Regions from separate parts of the Streptomyces sp. NPDC002386 genome, predicted to be linked through region 2. Evidence: riboswitches for the same ligand, from Rfam matches in the RefSeq annotation. Region 2 holds a riboswitch; the other holds the start of a gene.
What was found. A riboswitch is a leader RNA that binds a small molecule or an ion and turns the genes downstream of it on or off. The one in region 2 is predicted to bind glycine.

Region 1: it holds a riboswitch for glycine, as region 2 does, so the genes downstream of both, gcvP (aminomethyl-transferring glycine dehydrogenase) here and gcvT (glycine cleavage system aminomethyltransferase GcvT) in region 2, are expected to answer to the same signal.

Annotation. Positions count from the first base shown of each region.
Region 1 is NZ_JBSFBX010000027.1:15,057-30,864, forward strand. Features, by position in the region: gene ACWCPN_RS34200 (amino acid transporter) at 1-850, shown strand, start outside; gene ACWCPN_RS34205 (TOBE domain-containing protein) at 1,016-1,411, shown strand; gene ACWCPN_RS34210 (molybdopterin-dependent oxidoreductase) at 1,446-1,928, opposite strand; gene modA (molybdate ABC transporter substrate-binding protein) at 2,132-2,956, shown strand; gene ACWCPN_RS34220 (ABC transporter permease) at 2,953-3,798, shown strand; gene ACWCPN_RS34225 (ABC transporter ATP-binding protein) at 3,848-4,999, shown strand; gene ACWCPN_RS34230 (TOBE domain-containing protein) at 5,028-5,447, shown strand; gene gcvP (aminomethyl-transferring glycine dehydrogenase) at 5,545-8,430, opposite strand; glycine riboswitch at 8,605-8,700, opposite strand; gene ACWCPN_RS34240 (PRC-barrel domain-containing protein) at 8,820-9,191, shown strand; gene ACWCPN_RS34245 (DNA polymerase IV) at 9,268-10,674, opposite strand; gene ACWCPN_RS34250 (MerR family transcriptional regulator) at 10,752-11,435, opposite strand; gene ACWCPN_RS34255 (bifunctional nuclease family protein) at 11,684-12,157, opposite strand; gene ftsR (transcriptional regulator FtsR) at 12,244-12,978, opposite strand; gene ACWCPN_RS34265 (FHA domain-containing protein) at 13,018-13,848, opposite strand; gene ACWCPN_RS34270 (DUF881 domain-containing protein) at 14,039-14,941, opposite strand; gene ACWCPN_RS34275 (small basic family protein) at 14,947-15,279, opposite strand; gene ACWCPN_RS34280 (DUF881 domain-containing protein) at 15,276-15,808, opposite strand, start outside.
Region 2 is NZ_JBSFBX010000009.1:39,267-55,074, reverse strand. Features, by position in the region: gene ACWCPN_RS19285 (alpha/beta hydrolase) at 1-476, shown strand, start outside; gene ACWCPN_RS19280 (trimeric intracellular cation channel family protein) at 385-1,044, opposite strand; gene ACWCPN_RS19275 (M1 family metallopeptidase) at 1,091-2,482, opposite strand; gene ACWCPN_RS19270 (dipeptide ABC transporter ATP-binding protein) at 2,579-4,195, opposite strand; gene ACWCPN_RS19265 (ABC transporter ATP-binding protein) at 4,222-5,316, opposite strand; gene ACWCPN_RS19260 (ABC transporter permease) at 5,313-6,320, opposite strand; gene ACWCPN_RS19255 (ABC transporter substrate-binding protein) at 6,393-8,141, opposite strand; gene ACWCPN_RS19250 (ABC transporter permease) at 8,201-9,199, opposite strand; gene ACWCPN_RS19245 (enhanced serine sensitivity protein SseB C-terminal domain-containing protein) at 9,549-10,334, opposite strand; gene ACWCPN_RS19240 (enhanced serine sensitivity protein SseB) at 10,546-11,340, opposite strand; gene ACWCPN_RS19235 (AAA family ATPase) at 11,406-12,083, opposite strand; glycine riboswitch at 12,262-12,359, shown strand; glycine riboswitch at 12,360-12,473, shown strand; gene gcvT (glycine cleavage system aminomethyltransferase GcvT) at 12,517-13,644, shown strand; gene gcvH (glycine cleavage system protein GcvH) at 13,761-14,138, shown strand; gene glyA (serine hydroxymethyltransferase) at 14,153-15,430, shown strand; gene ACWCPN_RS19215 (L-serine ammonia-lyase) at 15,510-15,808, shown strand, end outside.

The DNA.
Region 1 (15,808 bases), on a different contig from region 2:
GTACGGCATGGCCCCGCACTGGGCCCGGGCGGTGCGCCCGATGGTCATCGTCTTCACCCTCGTCGCCTTCCTGGTCACCTGGATCTTCGACGCCAACGTGGACAAGCAGGGCGGCGCCTACGCCACCGGCGTGCTGGTGCTGATCAGCTCCGCCGCGATCGCGGTGACCATCGCCGCGCGCAGGGCAGGGCAGCACCGCTGGAGCATCGCCTTCGCGGTCATCTCGGTGGTGTTCCTCTACACGACCGTCGTGAACGTCATCGAACGCCCGGACGGTGTGAAGATCGGCGCCTGCTTCATCGCCGGCATCATCCTCGTCTCCTTCCTGTCCCGGCTGGCCCGCGCCTTCGAGCTGCGCGTGACGAGCGTGGCGATGGACCCGATGGCGGAGCGCTTCGTCAGGGACATGGCCAGCCGCAAGATGCGGTTCATCGCGAACCAGCCCGACGGCCGGGACAAGGCCGAGTACCGCGCCAAGGTCGAGCAGATCCGGGCCGACAACGACATGCCGGAACAGGAGGACTTCGTCTTCGTCGAGGTGACCGTCACCGACCCCTCCGAGTTCGAGGCGGGCCTGACCGTGCGCGGCGAGGTCCTGCACAACCGCTACCGCGTCCTGACCGTGGAGTCCTCCTCCATCCCCAACGCCCTCGCCGCGCTCCTCCTGCACATACGCGACGTCACCGGCTGCACCCCGCACATCTACTTCGAGTGGACCGAGGGCAACCCGTTCGCGAACTTCCTGCGGTTCTTCCTCTTCGGACAGGGCGAGGTCGCCCCCGTCACCCGCGAGGTCCTGCGCGAGGCGGAGCCGGACCGCACGCGACGCCCGCGCGTGCACACGGGCTGAGGGGCACCGCCGGCGGTGCCGGGAAGGCCCCGGGGCCGCCATGCCCCACCACCGCTTCAGGCGCCCCTGCCGGGGCCACCGTCACACAATGAAGCCATATCGCGTTGTACCCAACGGCCAACCCCATGTCCTTGGTTCCCCGGTGATGGCCCTATCGTGACCGGCATGCAGTCCTACACCATCGGCCAGGCCGCGCGGCTGCTCGGCGTGAGCCCGGACACCGCCCGTCGCTGGGCGGACGCCGGCCGGGTGGCGACCCATCGCGACGAGGCCGGGCGGCGGCTCATCGACGGCAAGGACCTCGCCGCGTTCTCGGTCGAACTGGCCGGATCGGGCGGCGGCGAGGAGGACGCGCCCTACACCTCCGTCCGCAACGCCTTCCCCGGCATCGTCACCGCCATCAAGCTCGGCGACGTCGCCGCCCAGGTGGAGATCCAGGCGGGCCCCCACCGGCTGGTGTCGCTGCTGACCCGGGAGGCTGTGGAGGAACTGGGCCTGGAAGTGGGGGTGGAGGCCACCGCGCGCGTGAAGTCCACCAACGTGCACATCGACCGGGTCTGACCGGTCCCCACCGCGGGCGCCCGGCCCCTCGCCGTCACCCGGTGTGCGCGTGACCGGCCCGAGCCGGCCTCGGCCTGCCGCAGTCGTATCCCCCGTCGACCCTGATCGCCGTGATGCCGCTGACGTGCCGGGCCCCGCAGCGGTCCTGCGGCAGCACCAACTGGGGGCCGGCCGCGTCCAGCGGCATGCCGTCGATCGTGACCGCGAGCAGCACGGCCGCCCCGGCGAAGTCGGGGTCGATCTCCGCCCAGGACAGCACGGCGTGGTGACCGTCCTTCCCGGTGACGGCGATCAGGAAGCGCAGCCTGTCCTTGCGCCGGACCGGGTCGAACGCCGGACCGGCGTCGGCCAGGACGTCGTACAGGCGCGGGCCGCCGAACCGGTGGCGCTGGACGCCGCTGGTGGCGCATTCGAAGCTGACCGCCACGCGGTGCTGCGGCAGGCCGAGCAGATCCGGCACGGTCAGCCTGCCGGGGCGCGACAGATCACCGGTCAGGGCGAGTTCCGCGAGCGTCACCTGCGACCACCTCCCGGATGACGGTACCCGGCCGCCACCCCCGTACAAACGCACATGCCAGTCCATCAGCGAAACCGTCTCGCTCATGCGATGAGACAGCAGACTTACACCTGGCAGATGCGGCAGTATCATCGGCGCACGGCCGGTCCGCGGCCGTGGCAGGGCGCGACAGTTCGTTCGAGGACTCGAGGAGTAGATCCGTGATGACCCGTTCCGTGCGCCGGACCCGGCGGATGCTGCAGCTGGCCGGTGCGGGAGCCGCCGCCCTGATATCGCTCAGCGCCTGCTCCTCGTCCTCCGACGACTCGCCGGCCGGCTCGTCGGACACCTCGGGCTCCGCGTCCCCGAAGCTGTCCGGCTCGGTCACCGTGTTCGCCGCGGCCTCCCTGAAGGAGAGCTTCACGACCCTGGGCGAGGAGTTCGAGAAGCAGCACCCCGGAACCAGGGTCAGCTTCAACTTCGGTGGCAGCGACACGCTCGCCGCGAGCATCACCAGCGGAGCGCCGGCCGATGTGTTCGCCGCCGCCAGCCCCAAGACCATGGCGATCGTGACGGACAGGAAGGACGCCGTGGGCACCCCGGCGACCTTCGTCCGCAACCGGCTGGAGATCGCCACCCTGCCCGGCAACCCCGGCAAGGTGTCCTCCCTCAAGGACCTCACCGAGTCCGGTCTCAAGGTCGTGCTGTGCGACCGGACGGTGCCGTGCGGCGCCGCCGCCCAGAAGGCCCTGGACGCGGGCGGGCTCAAGCTGACCCCGGTCTCCTACGAGCAGGACGTCAGGAGCGCCCTGACCAAGGTGGAGCTGAAGGAGGCCGACGCCGCCGTGGTCTACCGGACCGATGTGAAGGCGGCGGGTGACAAGGTGGAGGGCGTGGAGTTCCCCGAGTCGGCCAAGGCCGTCAACGACTACCCGATCGCCCTGCTGAGGAACGCGGACAACGCCCCGGCGGCCAAGGCGTTCATCGCGCTGGTGCGGTCCGCCGAGGGCCGGCGGGTCCTGGGCGGGGCGGGGTTCCTCGAGCCGTGACCTCGCCCGCCAAGCTCGGCAGCACGGCCGGCCCCCGTACGGGCGGGCCGCGGCGCCGACGCGCGCGCGGGGTACCGCTGCCGCTGCTGGTGCCCGGTGTCGTGGCCCTCGCGTTCCTGCTGCTGCCCCTTCTCGCGCTGCTGCTCCGCGCCCCCTGGGGCAGCCTGCCCGATCAGCTGACCAGCGCCGAGGTATGGCAGGCACTCCGGCTGTCCCTGGTCACCGCCACGGCGGCGACCGGGGTCAGTCTGGTGCTGGGCGTGCCGCTGGCCTGGCTGCTGGCGCGCACCGACTTTCCCGGCCGCCGTCTCGTGCGGGCCCTGGTCACCCTGCCGCTGGTCCTGCCCCCGGTGGTGGGCGGCGTGGCCCTGCTGCTCGCCCTCGGCCGCAACGGCGTGGTCGGCAAGTGGCTGGACGCGTGGTTCGGGATCACCCTGCCCTTCACCACCGCCGGGGTCGTGATCGCGGAGGCGTTCGTCGCGATGCCGTTCCTGGTCATCAGTGTCGAGGGCACCCTGCGCGCCGCCGACCCGCGCTTCGAGGAGGCGGCGGCCACGCTCGGCGCCTCGCGGTTCACCGCGTTCCGCCGGGTCACCCTGCCGCTGATCGCCCCCGGTGTCGCCGCCGGAGCGGTGCTGGCGTGGGCCCGCGCGCTCGGCGAGTTCGGGGCGACGATCACCTTCGCGGGCAATTTCCCCGGCCGTACCCAGACCATGCCGCTGGCCGTCTACCTGGCCCTGCAGAACGACCCGGAGGCGGCCATCTCCCTGAGCCTGGTCCTGCTGGCCGTGTCGATCGCGGTGCTGGCCGGACTGCGGGACCGATGGCTGACCGGGACCTGAGGGCACGATGGTGAGGGAGGACCGGATGAGGAAGGGAGGCGAGGCGGGCATGGCGGGCGAGTTGAGGACGGAGGCCGGCCCCGCGTGGGTGCCGACGGCGGACCCGGCCCCCGCGAGCAGGACCGGCGCCCCCGTCGAGGCCGGTCCGAGGACCGCCGGCGAGCAGGGGCTCGACGCCCACCTCGTCGTGGACCGGGACGGTTTCCGGCTCGACGTGGCGCTGACCGCGGCCCCGGGCGACGTCATCGCGCTGCTGGGCCCGAACGGCGCCGGCAAGAGCACCGCCCTGCGTGCCCTCGCGGGACTGCTCCCGCTCACCGGCGGCCACCTGCGGCTGGACGGCACCTCACTGGAGCGCACCCCGCCCGAGTCCCGCCCGGTCGGCGTCGTCTTCCAGGACTACCTCCTCTTCCCCCACCTTTCCGCGCTGGACAACGTTGCGTTCGGGCCGCGCTGCCAGGGCGCCGGCAAGGCCGAGGCGCGGGCGCAGGCGGCCGCCTGGCTGGACCGTATGGGACTCGCCGGGCACGCCTCGGCCAAGCCCCGCCGGCTGTCCGGCGGCCAGGCCCAGCGCGTCGCGCTCGCCCGCGCCCTGGCCACCCGGCCCCGGCTGCTGCTCCTGGACGAACCGCTCGCCGCGCTGGACGCGCGCACCCGGCTGGAGGTCCGCGCCCGGCTCCGCCGCCATCTCGCCGAGTTCGAGGCCGTCGCCGTTCTGGTCACGCACGACCCGCTGGACGCCATGGTGCTCGCGGACCGGCTGGTGGTCGTCGAGCACGGCCACGTCGTGCAGCACGGCACCCCCTCGGAGATCGCCCGCAGGCCGCGCACCGACTACATCGCCCGGCTGGTCGGCCTCAACCTCTACCGCGGACAGGCCGGGGGGCACACCGTGCGGCTCGACGCGGGCCCCTCGGTGACGACCACGGAGGACCTGTCCGGTCCCGTCTTCGTGGCCTTCCCGCCCGCCGCCGTCACCCTCTTCCGGGACCGGCCCACCGGTGCCAGCGCCCGCAACCTGTGGCGCTGCGAGGTCGCGGGGCTGGAGACGCACGGCGACCAGATCCGCGCCGATCTCAGCGGCGAGCTCCCCCTCGCCGCCGACCTCACCACGGTCGCCGCCGCCGAGCTGGACCTGCATCCCGGTGCATCGGTCTGGGCGACAGTGAAGGCGACGCAGACCCACGCATACCCGGCCTGACCGGCCGGGCGCCCTACGGTGGGTGCTCATGACACTGAGCATCCGCAACCAGCTCCCCGGCAGCGTGACCGAGATCCACCATGGCGAGGTCATGGCGATCGTCAAGGTGCGGCTGGACGGCGGCCAGGAGCTGACGGCCGCCATCACCCTGGAGGCCGCCGAGCAACTCGGTCTCGCCCCCGGCACCGCCGTCCGCGCCCTGGTGAAGTCGACCGAGGTCTCCCTGTCGACCAGCGGGATCGAGGGGCTGTCGATCCGCAACCAGCTCCCCGGTGCGATCACCCGTCTCACCCGGGGCGAGGTCATGGCCTCCGTGAAGGTGTCCGTGGCCGGCGGTGAGCTGACCGCGGTGATCACCAGGGACGCGGCCGAGGACCTCGGCCTCTTCGTGGGTTCCGACGTGGTCGCCCTGATCAAGGCGACCGAGGTGTCGCTGGACACGGCCTGAAAGGCGCGCGGACCGGTGTGCACCGCCCGGAGGCCGGGGGCGCGCAGACGTGGGAGCCCCGCCCGGACCACGGGCGGGGCTCCCACGTACGGCTCGCTCAGTCCTCGTACGCGTCCAGCGGCGGGCAGGAGCACACCAGGTTGCGGTCACCGAAGGCCTGGTCGATACGGCGCACCGGCGGCCAGTACTTGTCCGCGACCGCGACACCGCCCGGGAAGACGGCCTCCTCGCGGCTGTAGGCGTGGTCCCAGTCCGCGCCGAGCGCCCGCGCGGTGTGCGGCGCGTTGCGCAGCGGGTTGTCCTCCGCGGGCCACACGCCGGAGCCGACCTTCTCGATCTCCGCACGGATGGCGATCATCGCGTCGCAGAACCGGTCCAGCTCCGCGAGGTCCTCGGACTCGGTCGGCTCGATCATCAGGGTGCCGGCCACCGGGAAGGACATGGTCGGCGCGTGGAAGCCGTAGTCGATGAGCCGCTTGGCGACGTCGTCCACGCTCACGCCGGTCGCCTTGGTCAGCGGACGCAGGTCGATGATGCACTCGTGCGCCACCAGGCCGCCGGGGCCGTTGTAGAGCACCGGGTAGTGCGGCTCGAGGCGCTTGGCGACGTAGTTGGCGGAGAGCACGGCGACCTGGGTGGCGCGCTTGAGCCCCTCGCCGCCCATCAGGCGGACGTACGCCCACGAGATCGGCAGGATGCCCGCGCTCCCCCACGGCGCGGCGGAGATCGGGCCCACGCCGGTCTCGGGGCCGGCCGCCGGCTGCAGCGGGTGGTTCGGCAGGTACGGCGCCAGGTGCGAGCGGACTGCCACCGGGCCGACGCCGGGACCGCCGCCGCCGTGCGGGATGCAGAACGTCTTGTGCAGGTTCAGGTGCGAGACGTCGCCGCCGAAGTGACCCGGCTTGGCGAGGCCGACCAGGGCGTTCAGGTTGGCGCCGTCGACGTACACCTGGCCGCCGGCGTCGTGGACCTGGGCGCAGATGTCGGCGACGTGCTCCTCGAACACACCGTGCGTCGACGGGTAGGTGATCATCAGCACGGCCAGCTCGTCGCGGTGCTGCTCGATCTTCGCCCGCAGGTCGGCGACGTCGATCTCGCCGTCCTCGGCGGTCTTGACGACGACGACCTTCATGCCGGCCATCACCGCGCTGGCCGCGTTGGTGCCGTGCGCGGAGGACGGGATGAGGCAGACGGTGCGCTGATCGTCACCGTTGGCGCGGTGGTAGCCGCGCACGGCCAGCAGACCGGCCAGCTCGCCCTGCGAACCGGCGTTCGGCTGCAGTGAGACCTTGTCGTAGCCGGTGACCTCGGCGAGACGGTCCTCCAGCTCGCGGATGAGCGTGAGGTAGCCCTCGGCCTGCTCGGCGGGCGCGAAGGGGTGCATCTGGCCGAACTCGGGCCAGGTGACCGGCTCCATCTCGGTGGTCGCGTTGAGCTTCATGGTGCAGGAGCCCAGCGGGATCATGCCGCGGTCGAGCGCGTAGTCACGGTCGGCGAGCCGGCGCAGGTAGCGCAGCATCGCGGTCTCGGAGCGGTGCTCGTGGAAGACCGGGTGGGTGAGGTAGTCGTCGGTGCGCAGCAGGGCCTCGGGCAGGGCCTCGCCGGCCGCCGCGTCCAGCGCCTCGATGTCGCCGTCGACGCCGAAGGCGGCGAAGACGGCCTCCACCTGCGCCCGGTTGGTGGTCTCGTCGCAGGCGAGGGAGACGAGGTCGGCGTCGACGAGACGCAGGTTGACGCCGCCGGCCCGGGCGGCGGCCGTGACCTCGGCGGCCCTGCCGGGCACACGCGCGGTGAGGGTGTCGAAGTAGGCGCCGTGCACGATCTCGACACCGCCCGCCTTCAGGCCCTCGGCGAGGATCGTGGCGTAGCGGTGGGTGCGGCGGGCGATGGTCCGCAGCCCCTCGGGACCGTGGTAGACGGCGTACATGCCGGCCATCACGGCGAGCAGCACCTGGGCGGTGCAGATGTTGCTGGTGGCCTTCTCGCGGCGGATGTGCTGCTCGCGGGTCTGCAGCGCGAGGCGGTAGGCCTTGTGCCCGTCGGCGTCGACGGACACGCCGACGAGACGGCCGGGCAGGCTGCGCGCGAACTTCTCGTGCACCGCCATGTAGCCCGCGTGCGGCCCGCCGAAGCCCATCGGCACGCCGAAGCGCTGGGTGGTGCCGACGGCGATGTCCGCGCCCAGCTCACCCGGCGAGGTCAGCAGGGTGAGCGCGAGCAGGTCGGCCGCGACGGTGACGAGGGCGCCCAGCTCGTGCGCCTGGTCGATGAGCGGCTTGATGTCACGGACGGCACCGGAGGCGCCCGGGTACTGGACCAGCACGCCGTTGATCTCGCGCTCGGCGATCTCCGCCGGGATGCCGTCGGAGAGGTCGGCGACGACGACCTCGACACCGGTCGGCTCGGCGCGGGTCTCGATGACGGCGACGGTCTGCGGCAGGGCGTCCGCGTCGATCAGGAACAGGCCCTTCTTGTTCCTGCCCATGCGCCGGGACAGCGCCATGGCCTCGGCGGCCGCGGTGCCTTCGTCGAGCAGGGAGGCGCCCGACGTCGGCAGCCCGGTGAGCTCGGCGACCATGGTCTGGAAGTTCAGCAGGGCCTCGAGCCGTCCCTGGGAGATCTCCGGCTGGTACGGCGTGTAGGCCGTGTACCAGGCCGGGTTCTCCATGACGTTGCGCAGGACGACCGGCGGGGTGAAGGTGCCGTAGTAGCCGAGGCCGATCATGGAGCCGAGGACCTGGTTGCGGTCGGCGAGCGAGCGCAGCTCGGCGAGCACCTCGGCCTCGGTGCGGGCGCCCGGCAGGTCCAGGGCGTCGGCGTTCTTGATCACGTCCGGGACCGCGGCGGCGGTCAGTTCGTCGAGCGAGCCGTAGCCGACGTGCGCGAGCATCTTGGCCCGCGCCTCCTGGTCGGGCCCGATGTGGCGCTGCTCGAAGGGGATACCCGCTTCGAGCTCGGAGAGCGGGGTGCGATGGGCGGTCATTGCGGAGGCCTCCTGGTCTGACGCGACCTTCGAGGGGCACCCCGGTACGGATACCCCGACGGCCTCCCCCTCTGTCATCTCGACCTGAGAGCTTCACCGGCGGCCCGTGGGCGCCGGCTTTCACCGTCGGTGAGGGCGGACGCCGTCGACATCCGCCCTGCTTTCCAGAGTGACCTCGTCCGTGCGGTACGTGAGCCTGAGAGATTCCGGGGAGGATTTGCTCCTTCGGCGCCTCCGAGGGTGGTCGGAGGACTCTCCCGCACGGGGTCAGCAGCCGCTGTCAGCCTACCAGCGAGGTCAACGCCCGGGCCTTCGAGTGGCCGCCTCACTGATTGTGCTCTTTCGTAGTGCTTACGGATGAGTTGCGACCACGTGGAGGGAGAGGGACCGTGCAGACCGACATCGATCCGCGCAACCTGATCGGCCGCAAGGCGTTCGACCGCACCGGTACCAAGATCGGCACCATCGACGAGGTGTACCTCGACGACGCCACCGGTGTGCCGGAGTGGGCGGCCATACGCACCGGTCTCTTCTCCCGGGACGCCTTCGTCCCCCTGGAACCCAGCGAGATCGTCGAGGGCGCCCTGCGGGTCCCCTTCGACCGTGCGCTCATCAAGGACGCTCCCGACTTCGGCGTGGGCCGCCACCTCTCCCCCGAGCAGGAACTCCAGCTCTACCACCACTACGGCCTCGACGTGGCGGCGCCCTCCCCGCTCGCGGACCGCGACTTCGGCAAGCTGGCGGGCACCGAGGAACCCTGAGCCCGCTTCGCAGGCGACCCCGCGGGGCACACGGAACCCCGCGAGCGGCCAGGGCAGCCGCGTGCCGCGGTTGCCCCTACCGATCGGCGTCGACGGCACCCGGCGGGCGCGACGGCGGATCCGCGTCGGGCACCGGTGGCAGCGGAGCCGTATCCAGCACCAGCGGCAGCGGATCCGCCGGTTCCAGCGCGGGATCCTCGACGCCGAACGTCCGCACGCGCCCCGGCTCCGACTGAGGCGTCTCGAAACGCACGGTCACCCGGCCCAGGCCGCTCCCCTGCACCCAGCCGTGGCCCAGCTCGGCGTGGTGCACGTCCTGCCCGGCACGCCACTGCCGACCGACGGGCTCCGGCCGCTCCGGCACGGACTCGGCCACGGCCTCCTCCGGCACATGTGCCTCCGACGACGGCTGCGCCGCCTGGGCGAACAGGTCCTCCTGGGTGTAGTCGGCGAGCCCGGTGACTCCCACCCCGAGCAGCCGTACCCCGCCCGTGGTGTCCACGGAGTCCAGCAGCCGCTCCGCCGCCTCCCGGATCACCGCGGGGTCGTCCGTGGGCCCTCTGAGCGTCTCGGACCGGGTCAGCGTCGAGAAGTCGTACCTGCGGACCTTCAGCACGATGGTCCGCCCCGACAGCCCGGCCCCGCGCAGCCGGCCCACGCACCGCTCGGCGAGCCGCCGCACCTCGATGCCGACCCGCAGCCGGTCGTGGATGTCCACGTCGTAGGTGTCCTCCACCGACACCGACTTGGCCTCCCGCTCGGCGACCACGGGCCGGTCGTCGCGGGCCAGCGCCATCGCGTACAGCGCGTGGCCGTGCGCCTTGCCGAGCAGCCGTACGAGTTCGTCCTCGCCCGCCTCCGCCAACTCCTCGACCGTGGCGATCCCGGCCCGCCGCAGATGGTCCCCGGTCGCCGGGCCCACCCCGGGCAGGGTCCGCACCGGCATCGGCCCGAGCAGGGCCCGCTCGGTACCGGGTTCGACGAGGACGAGGCCGTCGGGCTTGGCCTCCTCCGAGGCGATCTTCGCGAGCATCTTGGAGGCGGCGAGTCCCACGGACCCGGTGAGCCCGGTGACCGCCCGTATGTCGGTGCGCAGCTTCGTCCCCACCCGGCGTGCCGACTCCGCGTCCCAGGCCGCCTCCCGGGCCTCGAGGTCGACGAAGGCCTCGTCCAGGCTCAGCGGCTCCACCAGCGGTGACAGCTCCCGCAGCAGCGCCATCACCTGGTCGCTCACCGACCGGTAGAGGCTGAAGCGGGGCACCAGGTACGCGGCGTTAGGCGCCAGCCGGCGCGCCTGGGCCATCGGCATCGCCGAGTGCACCCCGAACACCCGCGCCTCGTACGAGGCGGTGGCCACCACGCCACGCGGCCCGAGTCCGCCCACGACCACGGCCTTGCCCCGCAGGCTCGGCTTGGACGCCTGCTCCACCGAGGCGTAGAAGGCATCCATGTCGAGATGCAGGATCGTGGGCGCGTTTCTCACATGACCGATGCTGCACCACACCACTGACAACGCGGGTGCGCGGCCCGTCGGGTGCGGTGCGGCTCACCGGGGCGTGCTCAGACGGCCCGGTTGCGCCGCCGCGCCAGCTCGTCCGCGGGGTTGTGCCCGACCAGGGTCTCCCCCGTGTCGACACGCTCCCCGTGCAGCTGGGAGAGCGCGCTCTCCACGTCCCGCCAGACCACGCCCACGGCGATCCCGAAGATGCCCTGGCCGCCCTGGAGCAGGGCGTGAACCTCGTCCGGCGAGGTGCACTCGTACACCGTGGCACCGTCGCTCATCAGGGTCATGCGCTCCAGGTCCTGGAAACCGCGTTCCCGGAGGTGCTGCACGGTCGTGCGGATGTTCTGCAGCGACACCCCGGTGTCCAGGAACCGCTTGACGATCTTCAGGACGACCACGTCCCGGAAGCTGTAGAGGCGCTGGGTGCCCGACCCGTAGGCGGACCGCACGCTCGGCTCCACCAGTCCGGTGCGGGCCCAGTAGTCCAGTTGCCGGTAGGTGATGCCGGCGGCCGCACAGGCCGTGGGTCCCCGGTAGCCGATCTCCTCGGACGCCATGGCCGCCACCCCTTCGCCGTTCGGCACCGCCGCCGGCCGCTGTGGGGCGGGGTCGACCGCGCCGCCGGGATATGCGTACTGGCCGCTGGAACGCGGCCGGGAACTCGGGGGAGGGTACGGACCGCTCTCCCCGAAACCGCGTCCGGGGGCACCCCCAGCCGTACCGTCGCCGCTCGTTCTCACGCCGACCTCCGTCCTTGACCTGCCTTCTCGACGGTAGGCAGTCACCAGGGGTGCGTCAACGATCGCCACACTCGCCACGCCGGGTGATAATCACCCTAAGAGTGGTTTCCCGTGCCCCACCGCGGGGAAAGGCTAGCCGAATGCTCTCGCGGAAGACGGCATGACGCTCTGGATGGCCGGTGGCATTTGCCATGATGCGCGGCGCCGGCCCACGGGTCACCGCCCTCGGGCCGCGGGTCCGCCGCACCTCACTGGCTGCTGGTGCCGAAGTCCTCGGGCGAGATCTGGTCGAGGAACTCGCGGAACTTCTCCACCTCGTCCTCCTGCTCGTCCGGGATCGCGATGCCGGCGTCGTCCAGCACCGTGTCGCTGCCGTAGATCGGCGTCCCGGTACGCAGGGCCAGCGCTATGGCGTCGGACGGACGCGCGCTCACCTCGACCCCGCTGGCGAAGACCAGCTCCGCGTAGAAGACGCCCTCACGCAGATCCGTGATGCGCACTTCGGTCAGCTCCTGGCCGACGGCCTCCAGCACGTCCTTGAACAGGTCGTGGGTCAGCGGTCGCGCGGGGGCCATGCCCTGCTGGGCGAAGGCGATCGCCGTCGCCTCCCCCGGCCCGATCCAGATGGGGAGGTAGCGGTCGCCCCCCACTTCGCGCAGGAGCACGATCGGTTGGTTGGAGGGCATTTCGACCCGGACACCTACGACATCGAGCTCGTTCACACAGCAACCCTAGGCCGTGCTCGGGACCTTTGGGTAGTCGGGCCGGGAACAGGTGCCCGATCCGGCCGCGCCGGGCACCCCGCCGTTCAGGGCAGGCGCACACCGAGGGCGGTCTGCACCAGTGCCGCGTGCAGCCGCATCGTGAGCGCCGCCAGCTCCTTCGCCCGGGCCTCCGCGTGGGCCCGGGTCTGCGGGTTGCGATGGCGCTTCAGGGGAGCCACCACCTGGTCCACCAGACCCGCCTCCCGGTCGGCGGCGGCCTTCATCACCCGCAGATGGCGCGGCTCGATCCCGAACCGGCCCAGCTCGGCGACGAGCGAGGCAACGGTGACGGCCGACGCGTCGTACACACCGTCCTCCAGCGGAGCGATGAGCCCGTACGACTGCCACTCCGCGAGGTCGTCCTCGCCGATGTCCGCCGCCGCCAGCAGCTCGGCACGGCCGACCCGGGCCACCGTGGGCCGCTCGGACGGCTCCGGCGGCTCCTCCCCGGTGCGCTGGCGCCCCACCAAGGGCAGTTGCACGGCCTCACCGCGCTCCATGGCGTCCAGATGCTCACGGATCACCTTGAGCGGCAGGTAGTGGTCCCGCTGCATCCTCAGGACGTGCGCGAGGCGGTCGACGTCCCCGGGGCCGAACTTGCGGTATCCCGACGGCGTCCGCCGCGGCTCGACGAGCCCCTCGGACTCCAGGAAACGGATCTTGGAGATGGTGACGTCGGGGAACTCGTCACGCAGCGCGTTCAGCACCGCGCCGATGCTCATCAGTCCGTCCGTGGCGGCGGTACCGCTTCGGGCACCGCCGCTCGGTGTGTGCAGCATGGACCTTCCCTGGGTTCCCCCCGGACGGAGTCCAGGGGGTCAGATGCCCTGCCGGCTCGCGTAGAAGACCAGCCGGTACTTGCCGATCTGCACCTCGTCACCGTTCGACAGAGGCACCTGGTCGATCCGCTCGCGGTTGACGTACGTGCCGTTCAGACTGCCCACGTCGGCCACCGTGAACGAGCCGTCAGGGGAGCGCCGGAACTCCACGTGCCGGCGGGAGACCGTGACGTCGTCCAGGAAGATGTCGCTCTGCGGGTGGCGCCCGGCCGTGGTCAGGTCGCTGTCCAGCAGGAAGCGGCTGCCCGAGTTCGGCCCCCGGCGCACCACCAGCAGCGCCGAGCCCAGCGGAAGCGCGTCGACCGCGGCCTGCGCCTCGGGCGAGAGCATCGGCACCTGCGTCTGCCCGGTCACCTCGGAGTCGTAGGCCTCGATGCCGGAGATGGAGATCGTGGACGTGGTCTCCGAGGCTCGCTCCGGCGCCACGCCGGGGCGCAGCGGCGCACCGCAGTTTGAGCAGAAGCGGGCGTTCTCCGCGTTGCGGTTACCGCACCTCGTACACACCAGGACGGACATGGACGGATCCTCCTGCCGCGGTGGCCCCGCGGGGGCGTTCGACGCATAGGGGTCGGAGGCAAACCCTCCACCCGTACTTGAGGTTGACGGTTGCCCGAAACCTATGTCGCCGGACTGGGCAGGGTCAACAGACGCCGCGCCCTGGCCTCCGGAAATGTCACCGCCCGGACCAGCGACCTGGTCACGGAACAGCGGGCGCTGGCCCTCTGCGTCAGGCTGTGCGCGATGGCGAGCGGTCGCGTTGTCGCTGCCCTCTCGCGCGCTCTTGCCGAACAACTTCGCAAACAACTTCACGGGCGATTCCCCTTGACCGAAACAGACCCGCCCGTGGGGCAGGACGAACCCTGATTGCCTACACCGGTCGACCCGGACATCCTCACAACGTCCGTATCCACCAGACAGTTTCCACCACGCGCCACTTCTTCGGTGCGCCGACCCCCCGCAACCTCATGCCCCTGCCGGACGTCCCCCATGCACCACCGGTTCACTGGGAGGACGACCGAGCGTAGTCAGGCTGCTTTACCTGTCGCAAGGCGTCCACGACGATCTTGTCCGACCGCTCGACGGTCGCCGTGGCCTGCTCCTTCTCCAGAGTCTGCACCACGCCTCCCGGAATGTTCAGAGCCGGCTCGAGATCCTGCGGCTTGCCGATGACCTGGAAACGATACGGGGCGTTGATCTTGTTCCCGTCGACGCTCACGCTCTTGCCGGCATCGGTGAAGTAGGTGCTCGCGACCACGCGCACGCCGTTGACCTGGATCGCCTCCGCGCCGGCCGCGCGCAGTTCCTGGATCGCGTCGAGCAGCATGTCCGCCTTGACCGTCCCCTTCGCGTCCTCGATCGTCATGGTGATGCCGGGACCCTGCGCCGCCACGGTGCCCGCCAGGATGCCGAGTTGCTTCTCCTTCTCGGCCGTCTGCCGCCGCGCCTCGGCGGCCTGGTCGGAGCTGCTCTGCAGTTCCTGGCGCTGTTTGTCGAGTCCCTGCTTCTCGTCCTCAAGACGCTGGGTACGGTCGTCCAGTTCATCGAGGATGCGAACGAGATCTTCCTGACGTGCGCCGCGCAGCGCGCTGTCGCTGTCGCTGTTCGACGCCACCTGCACGGCCAGTCCGAAGCCGAGGCCGAACAGCAGGACCGCGACGATGAGTTGGGCGCGGGTGACACGCGGCGGCCACACCCCCTTGACCAGCCGCTGCCGGCCGGTGAGCGGGGGCTCGGCGCCATCGGCTCCCCCGGTTCCTTCGGCCGGAGTCCGCCGCGGCTCCGCGGGCGTCCGCTCCGGACCGGCCGGGGCTCGCTCGGGCTCGGCGGCCGGGGCCGGGGCCGGGACCTCGTCGGGCAGTTCCTTGCGCAGCCTGTTCTCGGGCCGCTCGTCCTGGTTGCTCATCGCTCTCAAGCCCGGAAGACGTGGCGCCGGATCGCCGCGGCGTTGGAGAAGATACGGATACCGAGGACCACCACGACGCCGGTGGACAACTGCGCCCCGACGCCCAGCTTGTCGCCCAGGAAGACGATCAGTGCGGCCACGACCACGTTGGACAGGAACGACACCACGAAGACCTTGTCGTCGAAGATGCCGTCGAGCATGGCCCGCAGACCGCCGAACACCGCGTCCAGCGCGGCCACGACGGCGATCGGCAGATAAGGCTCGACGACCGCCGGAACCTCCGGCCGGACCAACAGGCCGGCCACGACTCCCACGATGAGGCCCAGTACGGCGATCACGATGTGCCCTTCTCAGTCTTGTCGGCGTTCGGCTGTGCTGTGCGTACGATCACACTCGGTGCGGAGGGCAGGCGCACGTCCCCCTCGGTGGAGATGGTGGCCCGGATGCCGAAGTTCTCCTCCAGGGCGTGCAGGTACAGCCCGTCGGCGCTGTCCTGGAACCTGGTGCTCAGCCTCTGCCCGTCCCCCACCGCGAGCACCGTGTACGGCGGCACCAGCGGCCTGTTGTCGACCAGTATCGCGTCACCCGCGGCCCGGATCGCGGACAGGGCCGTCAGCCGCTGGCCGTTGATGGAGACGGCTTCGGCGCCCGAGGCCCACAGCCCGTTCACCACCCGCTGCATGTCCCGGTCGCGCACCCGGCCGGTGTCGGAGAAGCCCGAGGTCTCCCGCGGATTGGAGCCGTCGCCGCCGGCGCTCGCCTCCTTGGCGTCGTTCACCACGAGCTTGACGCCGGGGCCGTGCACCGCCGTCGCGCCCGACAGCACGCCCACCACGTCGGCCTCCGAGCCGCCGCCACTGCGGCTCA
Region 2 (15,808 bases):
ACCCGATCGGCGAGCGCAACTCGCTGGCCGCCCAGAGCCCGGCCCTACGCGCCCGGAACAACCCCTACCTGCTGCTGCGCAAGGCGGCCGAGCCGCCCCGGATCGCCCTCTACGTCTCCGGCGAGTCCGGCGACGGGTATCAGGCGGGCGCGGCGCTGCAGGCCGTCGCCAAGGCGCCGACCACCGTGCACGTGGTGTTCCTGCCGCGCAGCGCCGGCGGTCACACCATGGCGCTGTGGCGGCCGCAGGTCCCCGACGTGTTCCGCTGGCTGACCCTGCAGATGGGCCAGAACCGCGCCAGGGGCGAGGACGGCTCGCTCGCCGGGGCCGGCACGGCACCCCTGGGCGGCACCGGCGGTGCCACCGGGAACAGGGCCGCCGGGACTACTCCTCGGTCACTGTCGAGCGCCGGTTCCACGCGCGCGGCGCTCGCCAGTGGAACTTCATCGCGAGCAGCCGCAGGACGAAGGCGGTGACGACCGCGAGCCCGCTGGTGAGCGGGGTCAGGACGTCGTAGCGGATGCAGAGGGCCACCATGGTGGCGCCGACGATCGCCGGGACCGCGTACAGGTCGCGGTCCCAGCGGAGCAGCGAGGGGACCTCGTTGGCGAGCACGTCACGCAGCACACCGCCGCCGACCGCCGTGGCGAGACCGAGGGTCGCCGACGCGGTGAGGTTGAGGCCGTAGGAGTACGCCTTAGTCGTGCCGCTGACGCAGAACAGGCCGAGACCGGCCGCGTCGAAGACCAGGACCCCCGTCTGGATCCGCTCCACGTGCGGGTGCAGGAAGAAGACCACGAGCGTCGCGATCAGCGGGGTGAGGAAGTACCCGAGGTCCGTGAAGGCCGCCGGGGGCACGGCCCCGATGACCACGTCGCGGAACAGACCCCCGCCCAGCGCCGTGACCTCGGCGAGCACGGCGATCCCGAAGATGTCGAAGTTCTTCCGGACGGCCAGCAGAGCGCCGGAGATCGCGAACACGAAGATGCCGATGACATCGAGCGTGTGCTGGACGGAGGGACTGAAGAGTTGCTGGAGCTGCACCCTGACATTCTCACCCGTCAGAGGGTGTGCACCTTACAAGTGCAGGTCAGAGGGCGGGCCTGCCTGTCGTATACAGCCAGGGGTCGAACAGATCGCCGAGTCGCTGCCCGCTGATCCGCTCGGCGAGCCGGACGAAGTCGGCCGTGTCCGCGTTGCCGTACCGGTGCAGCCGGGTCCAGGCGGGCAGCAGTTCGAAGAACGCCCGGTCGCCGATCCGCTCCCGGAGCATCTGCAGGGTCATCGCGCCACGCTGGTAGACGGCGGAGGCGAACATGGTGTCCCGCTGCGGGTCGGCCACCTTGATCTGCCAGAAGGAGGAGTCGGCGGGGCGGGCGTCGTAGGCGGCCCGGAAGGAGTCGTGGGCCGTGCGGGTGCCCTGGTGCTCCGCCCACAGCCACTGGGCGTAGGTGGCGAAGCCCTCGTTCAGCCAGGTGTCCTTCCACCGCGCCACGCTCACCGAGTCGCCGAACCACTGGTGGGCCAGTTCGTGCACGATCGTCGACTCGTTGCGCACGGCCGAGTAGGCGGGCTTGCTCTGCACCTCCAGCGAGAACCCGGCCTCGGGCATGTCGTCCACGATGGCGCCGGTCTCCTCGAAGGGGTACGGGCCGAAGATCCGGGACCAGTAGTCGGTGGCCGCGGCGGTGACCGCGTAGACGTCGACGTTGTTGCTGTTCTTCAGCACGGGGTCGATGGCGACGTAGATGGGGGTGCCGCCCGGGGTGCGGCCCGTCCGCACGTCGAACCTGCCGATGGTGGCGGTCGCGAGGTACGTGGCCATCGGCCGGCTCTCCCGCCAGTGCGTGTACGTGGAACCGCCCCGGTCCCGGGTGGAGACGAGCCGCCCGTTGGAGACACCGGTCAGGCCCTTGGGCGCCTTGATCCGGATGTCGTAGGTGGCCTTGTCGGAGGGGTGGTCGCTGGACGGGAACCAGGTCGAGGCGGCGTTCGGCTCGCAGGCGACGAAGACGCCGTCGGGCGTCTTCATCCAGCCGTAGCTGGAGCCGAAGATGATGGGACCGCCGAGCGGTTCGGGTACACCGCCGTACGTGACGGACACGGTGAACGCGCGGCCCTTGCGCAGGGTGTGGCGCGGGGTGACGGTGACCTCGTCGCCGTCCCGGGTGAAGTCCGCGCTTCTGCCGTCGACCTCGACGCGGGTGATCTCCAGCCGCTGGAGGTCGAGGTCGAAGGAGGAGAGGTTCTGGGTGGCGCGTGCCGTGAGGGTGGTACGGCCGTCGAGACGGCCGGTGCCGGGGGCGTAGGCGACGTCCAGGTCGTAGTGGCGGGCGTCGTAGCCGCCGTTGCCGAGCCCGGGGAAGTAGGGGTCGCCGACGCCGGGCGCGCCGGCGGTCGGGGCGGGTGACGCCGCGATGAGGAGGAAGGAGGCCGCCGCGGTGGCGAGGGTCCCTAACCGTGCCGAACGGGAGAGTGCCATGGTCGTCCCTTCGAGCGTGCCGATCACTGGTCGGACACGGACGACTCTGCACTCTCCCGTTCAGGCATGTACATGACTTTGCAGTTCTGTCATGCGCTACTTGCCGGTTGACTCCTGGGAGTCGGTACCGGTGGCGGGCTCCTCGGCGGGAGCGGCGGCCTCGGACGCGGTCTTGCCGGCCGAGGTCCTGGCACCGGGGCCGGTCTTCACGGAACCGCCCTCGGCGACGGCCTCGGCCGCCTCGGCCGACCCCTTCACCGCGTCGGGCTTCTCCGCGTCGGCGTCGGACTCCGCGGCCGCTTCGGTCCCGGCGGCGGGCTCCTCCGCCCCACTCGCCTCGGGCTCGTCCTCGGCGACGGCCTCGGCAGCGGCGGGCTCCTCCGCCCCACTCGCCTCGGGCTCGTCCTCGGCGACGGCCTCGGCGACGGCGGGCTCCTCCTCGGCTTCGGCGGCCTCGGGCTTCGCCGTGGCGTCCGCCTCGGGCTTCTCCTCCGCGTCGGCCGCCGGCTTCGCCGTGGCGTCGGCCCCGGGCTTCTCCGCCGCAACGGTCTCGGCGGCCGCGGGCTTCCGCTCGGTGTCCGTCCCGGCGGCCTCGGCGGCGGCCGGCTTCTCCCGCGCGGCGTCCGGGACCAGTTCCGACGCTTCCTTCGCCACCGACAGCAGCACCGTGTCCTGCGGAGCCTGGTCGGCGAAGTTCTCCGGGTGGTGACAGGCGACCCGCTGGCCGGGCTTCAGCTCCAGGAGCTGCGGCTCGGTGGTCCGGCAGATGTCCGTCGCCTTCCAGCAGCGGGTGTGGAACCGGCAGCCGGGCGGCGGGGCGATGGGCGAGGGCACGTCACCGCGGAGCAGGATGCGCTCGCTCTTCTGGCCCCGGCGCTTGGTGTCCGGCACCGGCACCGCCGACATCAGCGCCTTGGTGTACGGGTGCATCGGCGCCTCGTACAGCGAGGTGCGGTCCGCCAGCTCGACGATCTTGCCGAGGTACATCACCGCGATCCGGTCCGAGACGTGCCGGACGACCGACAGGTCGTGCGCGATGATCACGTAGGTGAGGCCGAGTTCCTGCTGGAGGTCGTCCATCAGGTTCACGACCTGCGCCTGGATCGACACGTCCAGCGCGGAGACCGGCTCGTCGGCCACGACCAGCTTCGGCTTCAGCGCGAGCGCGCGGGCGATGCCGATGCGCTGGCGCTGGCCGCCGGAGAACTCGTGCGGGTAGCGGTTGTAGTGCTCGGGGCTCAGGCCGACCAGTTCGAGCAGCCGCTGGACCTCCTTCTTCACCCCGCCCTCGGGCTCCACGCCCTGCAGCCGGAACGGCGCGGAGACGATGGAGCCGATGGTGTGGCGGGGGTTCAGGGAGCCGTACGGGTCCTGGAAGATCATCTGGATGTCACGGCGCAGCGGGCGCATCTGCCCGGTCCGCAGCTTCGTGATGTCCCGGCCCTCGAAGGTGATCCTGCCGCCGGTCGGGTCCTGGAGGCGGGTGATGACCCGGCCCATGGTCGACTTGCCGCAGCCCGACTCGCCCACCACGCCCAGGGTCTCGCCCTTGCGCACCTCGAAGTCGATCCCGTCGACGGCCTTCACCGCGCCGACCTGACGCTGGAGAATGCCCTTCTTGATCGGGAAGTGCTTCTGCAGGCCCTCGACCCTGAGCAGCACCTCACGGTCCGCCGAGTCACCCGCGGGGGCCTGCGCCTGCTGCGGGATCACGGCCTCGTCCGTCTTCTTGGTCTCACTCACAGCTTCGGCGCAATCTCTTCGGTCCAGATCCGCTCACGGTCCTCGGCCGGGAGGTGGCAGGCGGACCAGTGCCCGGTGCTCACCTGCTCCAGCTCGGGGCGCACCGTGCGGGTGACGTTCCCCTTGGGGATGTCCGCGTACGGGCAGCGCGGGTGGAAGGCGCAGCCCGACGGGACGTTGATGAGGCTCGGCGGCTGGCCCTTGACCGGGATGAGCCGTTCGGAGGTGTCGCGGTCGATGCGGGGCATCGAGCCGAGCAGGCCCCAGGTGTAGGGGTGCTGCGGCTTCTCGAAGACCTCGTCGGCCCGGCCGCGCTCGACGCACCGGCCGCCGTACATCACCAGGACGTCGTCCGCGATCTCGGCGACCACGCCGAGGTCGTGGGTGATCATGATGACCGCGGAGCCGAACTCCTTCTGCAGGTCACGGATCAGGTCGAGGATCTGCGCCTGGACGGTGACGTCCAGGGCGGTGGTCGGCTCGTCCGCGATGAGCAGCTCGGGGTTGTTGACCAGAGCCATGGCGATCATGGCGCGCTGGCGCATACCGCCGGAGAACTCGTGCGGATAGCCGTCGACGCGCTTGGCCGGCTCCGGGATGCCGACCCGGTCGAGCATCTCGACGGCCCGCTTGCGGGCGACCTTCTTGCTGACGTCGTGGTGGACCCGGTACGCCTCGACGATCTGGTCGCCGACCTTGTAGTACGGGTGCATCGCGGACAGCGGGTCCTGGAAGATCATCGCCATCTCGCGGCCGCGGAGCTTGCGCACCTCGTCCGGGGCGGCGGAGACCAGTTCCTTGCCGTCCAGCCAGATCTCGCCGGTCATCCGCACGTTCTTGCCGCGGGTGCCGAGCCGGTGCAGGCCCATGACGGCCTGCGAGGTGACCGACTTGCCGGAGCCGGACTCGCCGACGATGGCGAGGGTCCGGCCCTTCTCCAGCGAGAAGGACAGGCCGTCGACGGACTTGACCACGCCGTCGTCGGTCGGGAAGTGCACCTTGAGGTCGCGGACCTCGAGGAAGGCCTTGGGGGGCTGGGACGCGGAGGTGGGCTCGCCCACGGCGGCGCCGGTCTTGGAGAGTTCGGTCACGAGAGCCTCACCCGCGGGTCGGCGGCGGCGTAGAGCACGTCCACCAGGAGATTTGCGAAGACGACGAAGAAGGCGGCGAGCAGCGTCACGCCGAGGATCTTCGGCAGGTCGTTGTCGGTGATGCCCTGCACCGCGTACTGGCCGATGCCGGGCAGCGAGAACACCGACTCGGTGATCACCGCACCGCCGAGCAGCAGACCGAGGTCCATGCCGAAGACCGTGATGATCGGGGTCAGGGCGGCGCGCAGCCCGTGCCGGGTGACGACGGTGCGCTCCCGCAGACCCTTGGCGCGGGCCGTGCGGATGAAGTCCTCGTTCATCGTCTCCAGCATGCCCGAGCGGGTCAGCCGCGCGTAGATGGCGGAGTACAGCAGGGCGAGCGAACACCACGCCGGGAAGAGCGTGTTGGCCCACTGCGCCGGGTTCTCGGTGAGCGGGACGTACGTCTTGCCGAAGATCGGCCACTGATAGGTGAAGAGCAGGATCGCCAGGTTGCCCGTGAAGAACATGGGCAGCGAGACGCCGGTGAGCGCGATGCCCATGAAGGTCCGGTCGAGGAACGAACGCGGCTTCAGCGCGGAGATGACACCGGCCACGACGCCCGAGACCAGCCACAGCACGGCCGCACCCACGGCCAGCGACAGGGTGATCGGAAGACGGGAGGTGAGCTCCGGCCACACTGCCTGGTGGTTCTTGAAGGAGTAACCGAAGCAGGGTGCGTCGCAGTGCACCGTGGTGGGGCCGAGGTCGTAGGTGGCGCCGGCCACGATCCCCTTGATGAAGTGCCAGTACTGGACGTAGACAGGCTGGTCCAGACCGAGGTTGTGCTTGACAGCGGCGATGTCCGCCTTCGACGGGCTCTTGCCGATGTACTGCTGCGCCAACTGGTCCGCTGTCTGGCCGGCAAGCCGTGGCAGCAGGAAGAAGATGGCGAAGGTGACCGCGGAGACGACCAGCAGCAGGATCACTGCCGCGAACGTCCGGCGGAGGATGTACGAGATCACGGGGACCGGCGCTGGTGCCCGCGGGCCGCGAAGCCCGCGGGCACCAATGCCTTCACCTGCCTTCCGGGGCTGCTACTTCGACGCGACGCCGATGTTGAGGTAGTCGTACTGACCGCTGAAGGCCGCCGTGGAAACCAGGTTCGTGTAGTTCTGCGGGCGGGCCAGCAGGACCTTGAAGTAGGTCAGCGGGACGAGGACGGCGTCGTCCATGGTCTTCTTGTCGATCTGGGTGTACAGGCTGTTGCGCTCGGTGTCGTCCTGCGTGCCGATCGCCTTGCCCAGCAGGGAGTTGACGTCCTTGTTGTCGTACTGCGACAGGTTGGTGTTACCCGACTGGCTGATCGCCTTGCCGTTCAGGATCTGCTGCAGGAAGCCGTAACCGGAGGGCCAGTCGGCACCCCACTGCATCATGATCAGGCCGACGTTCTGCTTCTCGGTGAACTTCGGGACACCGGCGTAGTCGGTGAAGTACTTGCCGGACGGGAACTGCTTCAGGCTGGCGTTGATGCCGACCTTCTTCAGCGAGTTGATGATCGCCGTGGCGGCGTCGATCTCCTGCGGACGGTCCGAGCGGGCCGAGATGTTGGTGGTGATCGACGACTTGCCGCAGGCCTTCAGCTGCTCCTTGGCCTTGGCCGCGTCACCCTTGTTGCCGGAGGTCGCGTAGACGTCCGACTTCTCGTAGCCCGGGATGTCCGGGGGCAGCACGGTGGAGGCGATGTCGCCGCGGATCGGGCCGCCCTCGGCGGTCTGCACCGAGACCTTGTCGATCGCGTACTGCACGGCCTTGCGGCACTCGACCTTGTCGAACGGCTTCACCTTGGTGTTGATCGCCATGTAGACGAGACGACCACCGTAGGTGTTGTCCGTGCCGGCCTTCTTCGCCGTGTCGGTGAGGACCTTGGCCTGCGTGGAGGCCTGGACACCGGTACCGGCCAGGTCGATGGCGTCACCGGCCATGACGTCCTGGTCGATGGTCTCCGGGTTGACCTTCAGCTTGACGACGATCTTCTCGGGGAGCTGCTTGCGCAGCGGGTCCGTCTTCGCGTCCCAGTTCTCGTTGCGCACGAGCACGGCCTGCTTGCCGTCCTCGTAGCTCTGGAACTTGTACGAGCCCGACGACACGATGTGCTTGACGTAGTCGACGCCCTTGTCCTTGGACTGGGGCACCGGCGCGGTCTGCGGGGCGGCGACGAGGTAGTCGAACTCCTGGAACGCCTGGTTCAGGTGGAAGACGATCGTGGTGTCGTCCGGCGTCTCGATGGAGGACAGGCCCTTGCCGCTCTTGTCCTTGTAGGGGCCCTTGTACTTGTCGCCCTTGGCCATGAACTGCTGGAAGTAGTTCGGGCCGAGCGAGAGCACGTCACGCGCGAAGTTGGAGCGCTCGACGGCGTACTTGACGTCCTTCGAGGTGATCGGCGAGCCGTCCTCGTACTTCAGGCCCGAACGCAGCTTGTACGTCCAGGTCTTGCCGCCGTCGCTCGGGACGCCCTTGCTCGCGGCGAGGTCCGGGACGAGGGTGTTGCCCTTCTCGCCGGCGCCGGGCTGGAACGTCATCAGCGGGCGGGCGTAGAGCCGGCTGAGGTTGTACATGTACGCGTAGTACGTGTTGCCGGGGTCGAAGGAGTCCGGCACGTCGGACAGCTCGTAGGTGACCGTGCCGCCCTTCTTGTCGGAGGCGTTGACCACACCCTTGGTCGCGGCGTTGGCCCCGGCGGACGAGCCGTTGTTGTCCTTGTTGTCATCGGCCTTGCTGCAACCTGCAACGAGCAGGCTGGCGGAGCCGATGGCCGCGATAGCGGCCAGCGCTGACCTTCGCATGATGGGCGCTTTCCCCTCCATAGTCGGAAACTTTTCGGGCTCTCGGGCGGTCGCAGGCGTCAGCGACTGCGCGGGTCGAGAGCGTCGCGGAGACCGTCGCCCAGCAGATTGAACGCCAGGACGGTCACGAAGATGGCGAGACCGGGCACGATCATGTACTGGGGATCGACCTGGTAGTAGGTGACCGCTTCGCGGAGCATGCCGCCCCAGGAGGCCTGCGGGGGCTGGATGCCGACACCGAGGAAGCTCAGGGACGCCTCGAAGAGGATGTTGGTCGGGATGAGCAGCGTCGAGTAGACGATGATCGGGCCGACCAGGTTCGGCATCAGCTCCCGGAACAGGATGTACGGGCCCTTGGCGCCCATGCCGCGGGAGGCGTCCACGAACTCGCGCTCACGCAGGGCGAGGGTCTGGCCGCGCACGATCCGGCCCAGGTAGGGCCAGTTGAAGAAGCCGATGACGAAGATCAGCACGCTCAGGTGGAGCGGGAGCCCGTTGAGGCCGAACGCGCCGCCCTGCAGCGTGGCGGAGATCGCGATGGCGAACAGCAGGAGGGGGAAGGCGAGGAAGGTGTCCATCAGGCGGCTGATGATGTTGTCCACCCGGCCGCCGTAGTAGCCCGCGACGACACCCATGATGGCGCCGATCACGTTGGACAGGACCGTGGCGCCGAAGGCGACCACCAGCGACACCCAGGAGCCCTCCAGGACGCGGGTGGCGATGTCCCGGCCGAACTTCGGGTCCACACCGAGCGGGTGGTCCGCGCTCATACCGCCCCAACTGCCCTTGGGCAGCGAGGTGTCGGGGGTGATCAGGTCCTGGTGGAAGGCGTTCGGGTCGAGTCCGAGCAGGGCCTGCAGGGGCCGGGAGAGGACGGCCAGCGCGATGAGGAGGACGACGATGACGCCACCCGCGACGGCGACCTTGTCCCTCTTGAATCTCGACCAGGCGATCTGTCCAAGGGAACGACCCTCGATCCGCCCCTTACCGGCACCCTCGAGCACAGCTTCCGGCTGTGCCTCGGCTGCCGCTCCGGTGGTCTCGATCGGTGCGGTCACAGTGACCCGACCCCTCTCGCCGGTGGTGACCGGCCTGCGCCTGCCGCGGTTTGCGGCTTTGTCGACTTGCCTCGATCGCGAGTTTCGACCTCACGTCTGAATCGCGAGTCTTCAGCTTCTCCGCGATCACCCGCCAGAGCTGGCGGGGAAAGTATGCGCAACCGTGATGCAGTCCAGGGGATTCCGTTATCCGATCACGGGGTAACGGCCACCGGACGGGGGGCACTTGGGACAGAACGGTGCTTCTGCTCCAAACGGACGAATCGCCGCTCTTCTACGCGCGGAGAAGTCCGTCTCGCACACGAATTCTCCACCACCGTCCAAGTGGCGGACTGCCCGGGCCGGTTGCTCAGTAGCCCCCGTGGACCGGCGGGTAGCCGTAGCCGGGAGCCGGCGCCTGGGGCTGCGGCGGTCCCTGCGGCTGCGGCTGGGGAACGGCCGCGTGGGCGTCGCGATCGTAGAACGGGCGTGCGTTGGCCCGCATCCACAGCACCACCGGGTCGTAGTCGTCGGTCATCGCGACGGTCGACACCGGCAGTCCCTCGGGGACCGCGCCGACGGACTGCTGCATCATCGCGCGCACCGAGTCGACGGCGGCGGGCGAGGTGTCGCGCACGTCCAGGCCGATGGCGAGATACGGCGCGCCGAGCGCGGGCTGCACCCAGGCGCGGCGCAGCGAGCGCAGGGCCGGGGTGCGGTGGGCGTTCTGCACGAGCAGGGCGTAGAACTGCGCCACGTCGATGCCGGGTTCCGACAGCCGCAGGGGGCCGGCGGGCTGGCGGTCCAGACCGGTGGCGATGCGGCGCAGGTCCGGCCAGGGGACGCCGACGCCGCCGCCCGGGGCGTGCGGGTTGAGCCAGAGACCGTAGTGGTCGGGGAAGAGGGTGCGGGCCACGTCGAGCCCGTCGACCACCTCGTAGGAGCGGTTCCAGCCACTCGCCGAGAGCTCCTGCGCGGAGGTCACACAGGGGGCGTAGCCGAAGCCGTCGACCTCCATGTTCCCGTACTGGGCGTCCGGGGAGCCGGCCTGGCCGTGCCAGAGCAGCATCCAGATCTGGCCGGAGGAGGGGGTGGCGAGGGCGCGCAGCAGTGCCTCGTAGGCGTCGTAGCGGCCGGGGGTGACCTGGCGCAGCATGTGCTCGACGCTGCCGCTTGGGCTCGCGCTCACCTGTCTTACCGCCCCTTCGATTCATGCCCCGTGTTCGGGGACAGCTTATGCGCCCCACGGCCAGGGGCCCTGTGTTCGTGCGCGGGCGCGGGTCGGTGGGGCTGATCGCGCCCGGCGGCGGAGCCGCCGGCCGGCACCGCCCCGCGCCTGCCGGACCCGCTGCCACCGGGCCCGCCGGTCAGTGGCCGTACTGGTAGAAGGGCCGGACGTTGGATTTGAGCCAGGTGGCCACCGGGTCGTCCGTGACGTCCAGGAGGACGAGGTTGACCTGCCACTTGACCGGGGCCTTGCCCAGGGCGCGGCCCAGGGCCTCCAGGGGAAGGGCCCGCAGGTCGCCCTCCCACTGGGAGAGTTCCACGCCCACGAACATCACCGGCTCGGCCGTCTCCACGGCGGCGAGGCAGCGGCGGGCCGCGACGACCACGCCGGTGCCGGCGAACTCGGCGGAGGCGGCGGCGAGGAAGTCGACCGGGTCCTCCTGCCAGTCCGGCTCGAAGAGGCGGACCCGGCCGCCGGTGGCCGGGCCGTCCAGCGGGGTGCTGCCGGTGCGGCAGAGTTCGGCCACCGCCTCGGGCGGCAGCGGCAGGCCCACCACCCCGTCGGGGTTCACGAGGATGCCGGCCTGCGGGGGCAGACCGCGGGCGAACTCCACCGCCGGGGCGACGGTGTACGACATGTGGGAGCCGGCGGCCAGGCGGAGCTGCTCCTCGGAGCTGAAGACCGGGACGTACACCTGGCCCTCGATCTCCGTGGTGGGCAGGTCCAGCGGGCCGCTGTGCGGGCCGCCGCCGTTGGGCAGCGGGATCCACAGCAGGCTGCGGCCCAGCACCTCGGCGATCCGGCCGCCCGCGCCGGGTATGCCGAGGGAGGCCGAGAGCACCTCCTCCAGTTCGTTGCCGGGCCAACCGCCGTGCGGGTGGGGGTGCGTCCGTGCCGGAAAGTCCGCGGGAAGGTCCGCCGCCGAGAAGTCCATCTGCCTGCCGCCTGCTGGGAACCACTGCTGTGGTGCAAAAGGCTAGCGGTTACCCGGGACGGCGCTCAGTCGGATCGGCCGGTGAAGCCGATCCGGCGCAGCACCTCGGCGGCGTCCCGGTCCAGCAGCACCGCCGAGCCGCAGCCGGCGGGCAGTTCGCCCCGCTCCACCCCGTGCAGCAGACGGGCCGCCGTACGGCGGTGGCGGCGGAAGGCGTAGCGGGAGACGCCGCGCCCGCGCTCGCGCTGGCCCGCGCGGGCGGTCTCCGCGGTGACGTCGAGCAGGAGCAGGTGCAGGGTGCCGCCGCGGCGCCGGGCCGCGCGGGCCAGCCAGCCGCGCACCCAGGCCTGGGTGCCGCAGTCGTGCACGACGACCCCCTCGCCGGTGCCGAGGGCGCGGCGCAGCCCGGCGTAGTGGGCGAGCCGGACCAGGGGGCGGTAGAGCGCGTAGGGGAGGAAGCGGGGGACGCGGGCGTCCCAGCGGTCGCGGGTGTCCTGGGAGTCGATGCGGTGGCCGGGGACCGCGCGGTGCATCAGGGTGGACTTGCCGCTGCCGGGCAGTCCGGTGATCACCACCAGGTCGCGGGGGCCGAAGAGCAGGTCGTGCGGGCTGCGCCCGGCGCGCTCGCGCAGGTCGCGGACGACCGGGGCGGGACGGTCGGCGCAGCGCTGGCGGGCCGGGGCGGAGGGCTGCTTCGGCACCGTGAGACCGGTGGTGGCGGCGTAGGCCGTGGTCCTGTTCACCGTCATCGTCCTCCCCTTGTGGGCTCGGAGACCCTTTGCCCATCGAATGTAAAGAGAAGGTAATGCGCAGGTCCAGCGGTTGGGTGCGCGTACTGCCACAGCTCGGTTACGGATGCGGGCCCTGACGGGGCGGGGCGCGGCGTGCAATGATGTGCGCGCCAACTGCATACCGGCCGTTTGAATCCGCGCGGGAGAGTTCCCAGCCAGCTCCGCTGGGACGCCGAAGGAGCAAGTCCCTCCCTTGAATCTCTCAGGCCCCGTTACCGCGCGGGCGAGGCACATCTGAAAAGCGGGCCGCTGCGACAGTGGCTCCACCCAAGGTGCAAGCCGTGACCACTCCTCGCGAGGATCATGGCGAACCTCTCAGGTTCCGATGACAGATGGGGAGGAACGATCCTCGCCTGTCATACCTGCCCTGGGAGACGACCGACCGATGAGCAGTACCGAACCCAACGGACCGCGCCGTACCGCGCTCGACGCCCTGCACCGCTCGCTCGGCGCGACGATGACCGACTTCGCCGGCTGGGACATGCCGCTGCGCTACGGGTCCGAGCGCGACGAGCACCTCGCGGTGCGGACCAAGGCCGGTCTCTTCGACCTCTCCCACATGGGCGAGATCACCGTGACCGGGCCGCAGGCGGCCGCCCTGCTGAACCACGCGCTGGTGGGCAACATCGCCTCGGTCGGTGTCGGCCGCGCCCGCTATACCATGATCTGCCAGGCCGACGGCGGCATCCTGGACGACCTGATCGTCTACCGGCTGGCCGAGCACGAGTACATGGTCGTCGCCAACGCCTCCAACGCCCAGGTGGTGCTGGACGCGCTGACCGAGCGCGCCGCGGGCTTCGACGCCGAGGTGCGCGACGACCGGGACGCCTACGCGCTGCTCGCGGTCCAGGGCCCCGAGTCCCCCGGCATCCTGAAGTCGCTGACCGACGCCGACCTGGACGGCCTGAAGTACTACGCGGGCCTGCCCGGCACCGTCGCCGGCGTCCCCGCGCTGATCGCGCGCACGGGCTACACCGGTGAGGACGGCTTCGAGCTGTTCGTGAAGCCGGAGCACGCGGTGGAGCTGTGGCAGGCGCTGACCAAGGCGGGCGAGGGCGCCGGTCTGGTGCCGTGCGGCCTGTCCTGCCGGGACACCCTGCGCCTGGAGGCGGGCATGCCGCTGTACGGGCACGAGCTGACCACCTCCCTGACCCCCTTCGACGCCGGGCTCGGCCGGGTGGTGAAGTTCGAGAAGGAGGGCGACTTCGTGGGCCGCGAGGCGCTGGCCGAGGCCGCCGCCAGGGCCGAGCAGAACCCGCCGCGGGTGCTCGTCGGCCTGATCGCCGAGGGCCGCCGGGTGCCGCGCGCCGGATACCCCGTCGTCGCGGGCGGCTCGGTGATCGGTGAGGTCACCTCCGGTGCCCCCTCCCCCACCCTGGGCAGGCCGATCGCGATGGCGTACGTCGACGCGGCGCACGCGGCGCCGGGCGCCGAGGGTGTCGGCGTGGACATCCGGGGCAGCCACGAGCCGTACGAGGTCGTGGCGCTCCCCTTCTACAAGCGTCAGAAGTAGACACTGGGCGCGGTCCGTCCACCGGACGTGACCCTGCGCACATCCCCGCTGCTCAGCAGCAGGTCCAGCAGTCCCCCATTCATCAGCACTCCCGCGCGTACAGGAGAATTCAGGCCATGAGCAATCCCCAGCAGCTGCGCTACAGCAAGGAGCACGAGTGGCTGTCGGCCGCCGAGGACGGCGTCTCGACGGTCGGCATCACGGAGTTCGCGGCCAACGCGCTCGGCGACGTGGTCTACGCCCAGCTCCCCGAGGTCGGTGCCACGGTGTCCGCGGGTGAGACCTGCGGCGAGCTGGAGTCGACCAAGTCGGTCTCGGACCTGTACTCCCCGGTCACCGGTGAGATCACCGAGGTCAACGAGGACGTCGTCAACGACCCGTCGCTGGTGAACTCGGCCCCCTTCGAGGGCGGCTGGCTGTTCAAGGTGCGCGTCACCGAGGAGCCGGCCGACCTGCTCTCCGCCGACGAGTACACCGCCCAGAACGCCGGCTGAGGAGTCGTAGCCGTATGACTGTCCTGAACACGTCCCTGCACGAGCTGGACCCGGAGATCGCCGCCGCGGTCGACGCCGAGCTGAACCGCCAGCAGTCGACGCTGGAGATGATCGCCTCGGAGAACTTCGCGCCGCTCGCGGTGATGGAGGCCCAGGGCTCGGTGCTGACCAACAAGTACGCGGAGGGCTACCCGGGCCGCCGCTACTACGGCGGCTGCGAGCACGTCGACGTCGCCGAGCAGATCGCCATCGACCGGATCAAGGAGCTGTTCGGCGCCGAGTACGCCAACGTCCAGCCCCACTCCGGCGCCTCCGCCAACCAGGCGGCGCTGTTCGCCCTCGCCCAGCCCGGGGACACCATTCTCGGCCTGGACCTGGCGCACGGCGGCCACCTCACCCACGGGATGCGGCTGAACTTCTCCGGCAAGCAGTTCGACGTGGTCGCCTACCACGTGGACGAGGCGGGCCTGGTCGACATGGCCGAGGTCGAGCGGCTGGCCAAGGAGCACCGCCCGAAGGTGATCATCGCCGGCTGGTCGGCGTACCCGCGTCAGCTCGACTTCGCCGAGTTCCGCCGGATCGCCGACGAGGTCGAGGCGTACCTGTGGGTCGACATGGCGCACTTCGCCGGCCTGGTCGCGGCGGGTCTGCACCCGAACCCGGTCGAGTACGCGGACGTGGTCACCTCCACGACCCACAAGACCCTCGGCGGCCCGCGCGGCGGCATCATCCTGGCGAAGAAGGCCTTCGCCAAGAAGCTGAACTCGTCCGTCTTCCCGGGCTTCCAGGGCGGTCCCCTGGAGCACGTGATCGCGGCCAAGGCGGTCTCCTTCAAGGTCGCCGCCTCGGAGGAGTTCAAGGAGCGCCAGCGCCGTACGGTGGAGGGTGCCCGCATCCTCGCCGAGCGGCTCACCGCCGCCGACGCCCGCGAGGCCGGGGTCAACGTGCTGTCCGGCGGTACGGACGTGCACCTGATCCTGGTGGACCTGCGGGAGTCCGAGCTCGACGGGCAGCAGGCCGAGGACCGCCTCCACGAGGTCGGCATCACGGTCAACCGCAACGCCGTCCCGAACGACCCGCGTCCCCCGATGGTGACCTCGGGTCTGCGCATCGGTACGCCGGCCCTGGCGACCCGGGGCTTCACGGCCGAGGACTTCGCCGAGGTCGCGGACGTGATCGCCGAGGCCCTGAAGGCGCCCGCCCCGTTCGAGGGCGCCGGCGTGGCGGCCCTGAAGGCCCGGGTCGAGGCCCTGGCCGACAAGCACCCGCTGTACCCGGGTCTGAACAAGTAAGTCCGTTTCACCGGGCACCGCGCACACTGGAAGGTGTGCGCGGTGCCGCACCCGCACCACCCCGTATTGAGGAGTTTCCGTGGCCATCTCGGTCTTCGACCTGTTCTCGATCGGCATCGGCCCGTCCAGCTCCCACACGGTCGGTCCGATGCGCGCGGCGCGCATGTTCGCCCGCCGGCTGCGCAACGAGGACCTGCTGGACGCCGTCGCCTCCGTGCGCTGCGAGCTGTACGGCTCGCTCGGCGCGACCGGCCACGGCCACGGCACCCCGAAGGCGGTGCTGCTCGGTCTGGAGGGCGCCTCGCCCCGCACGGTGGACGTGGAGTCGGCCGACGAACGGGTGGAGGGGATCAGGCGGTCGGGCCGGATCTCGCTGCT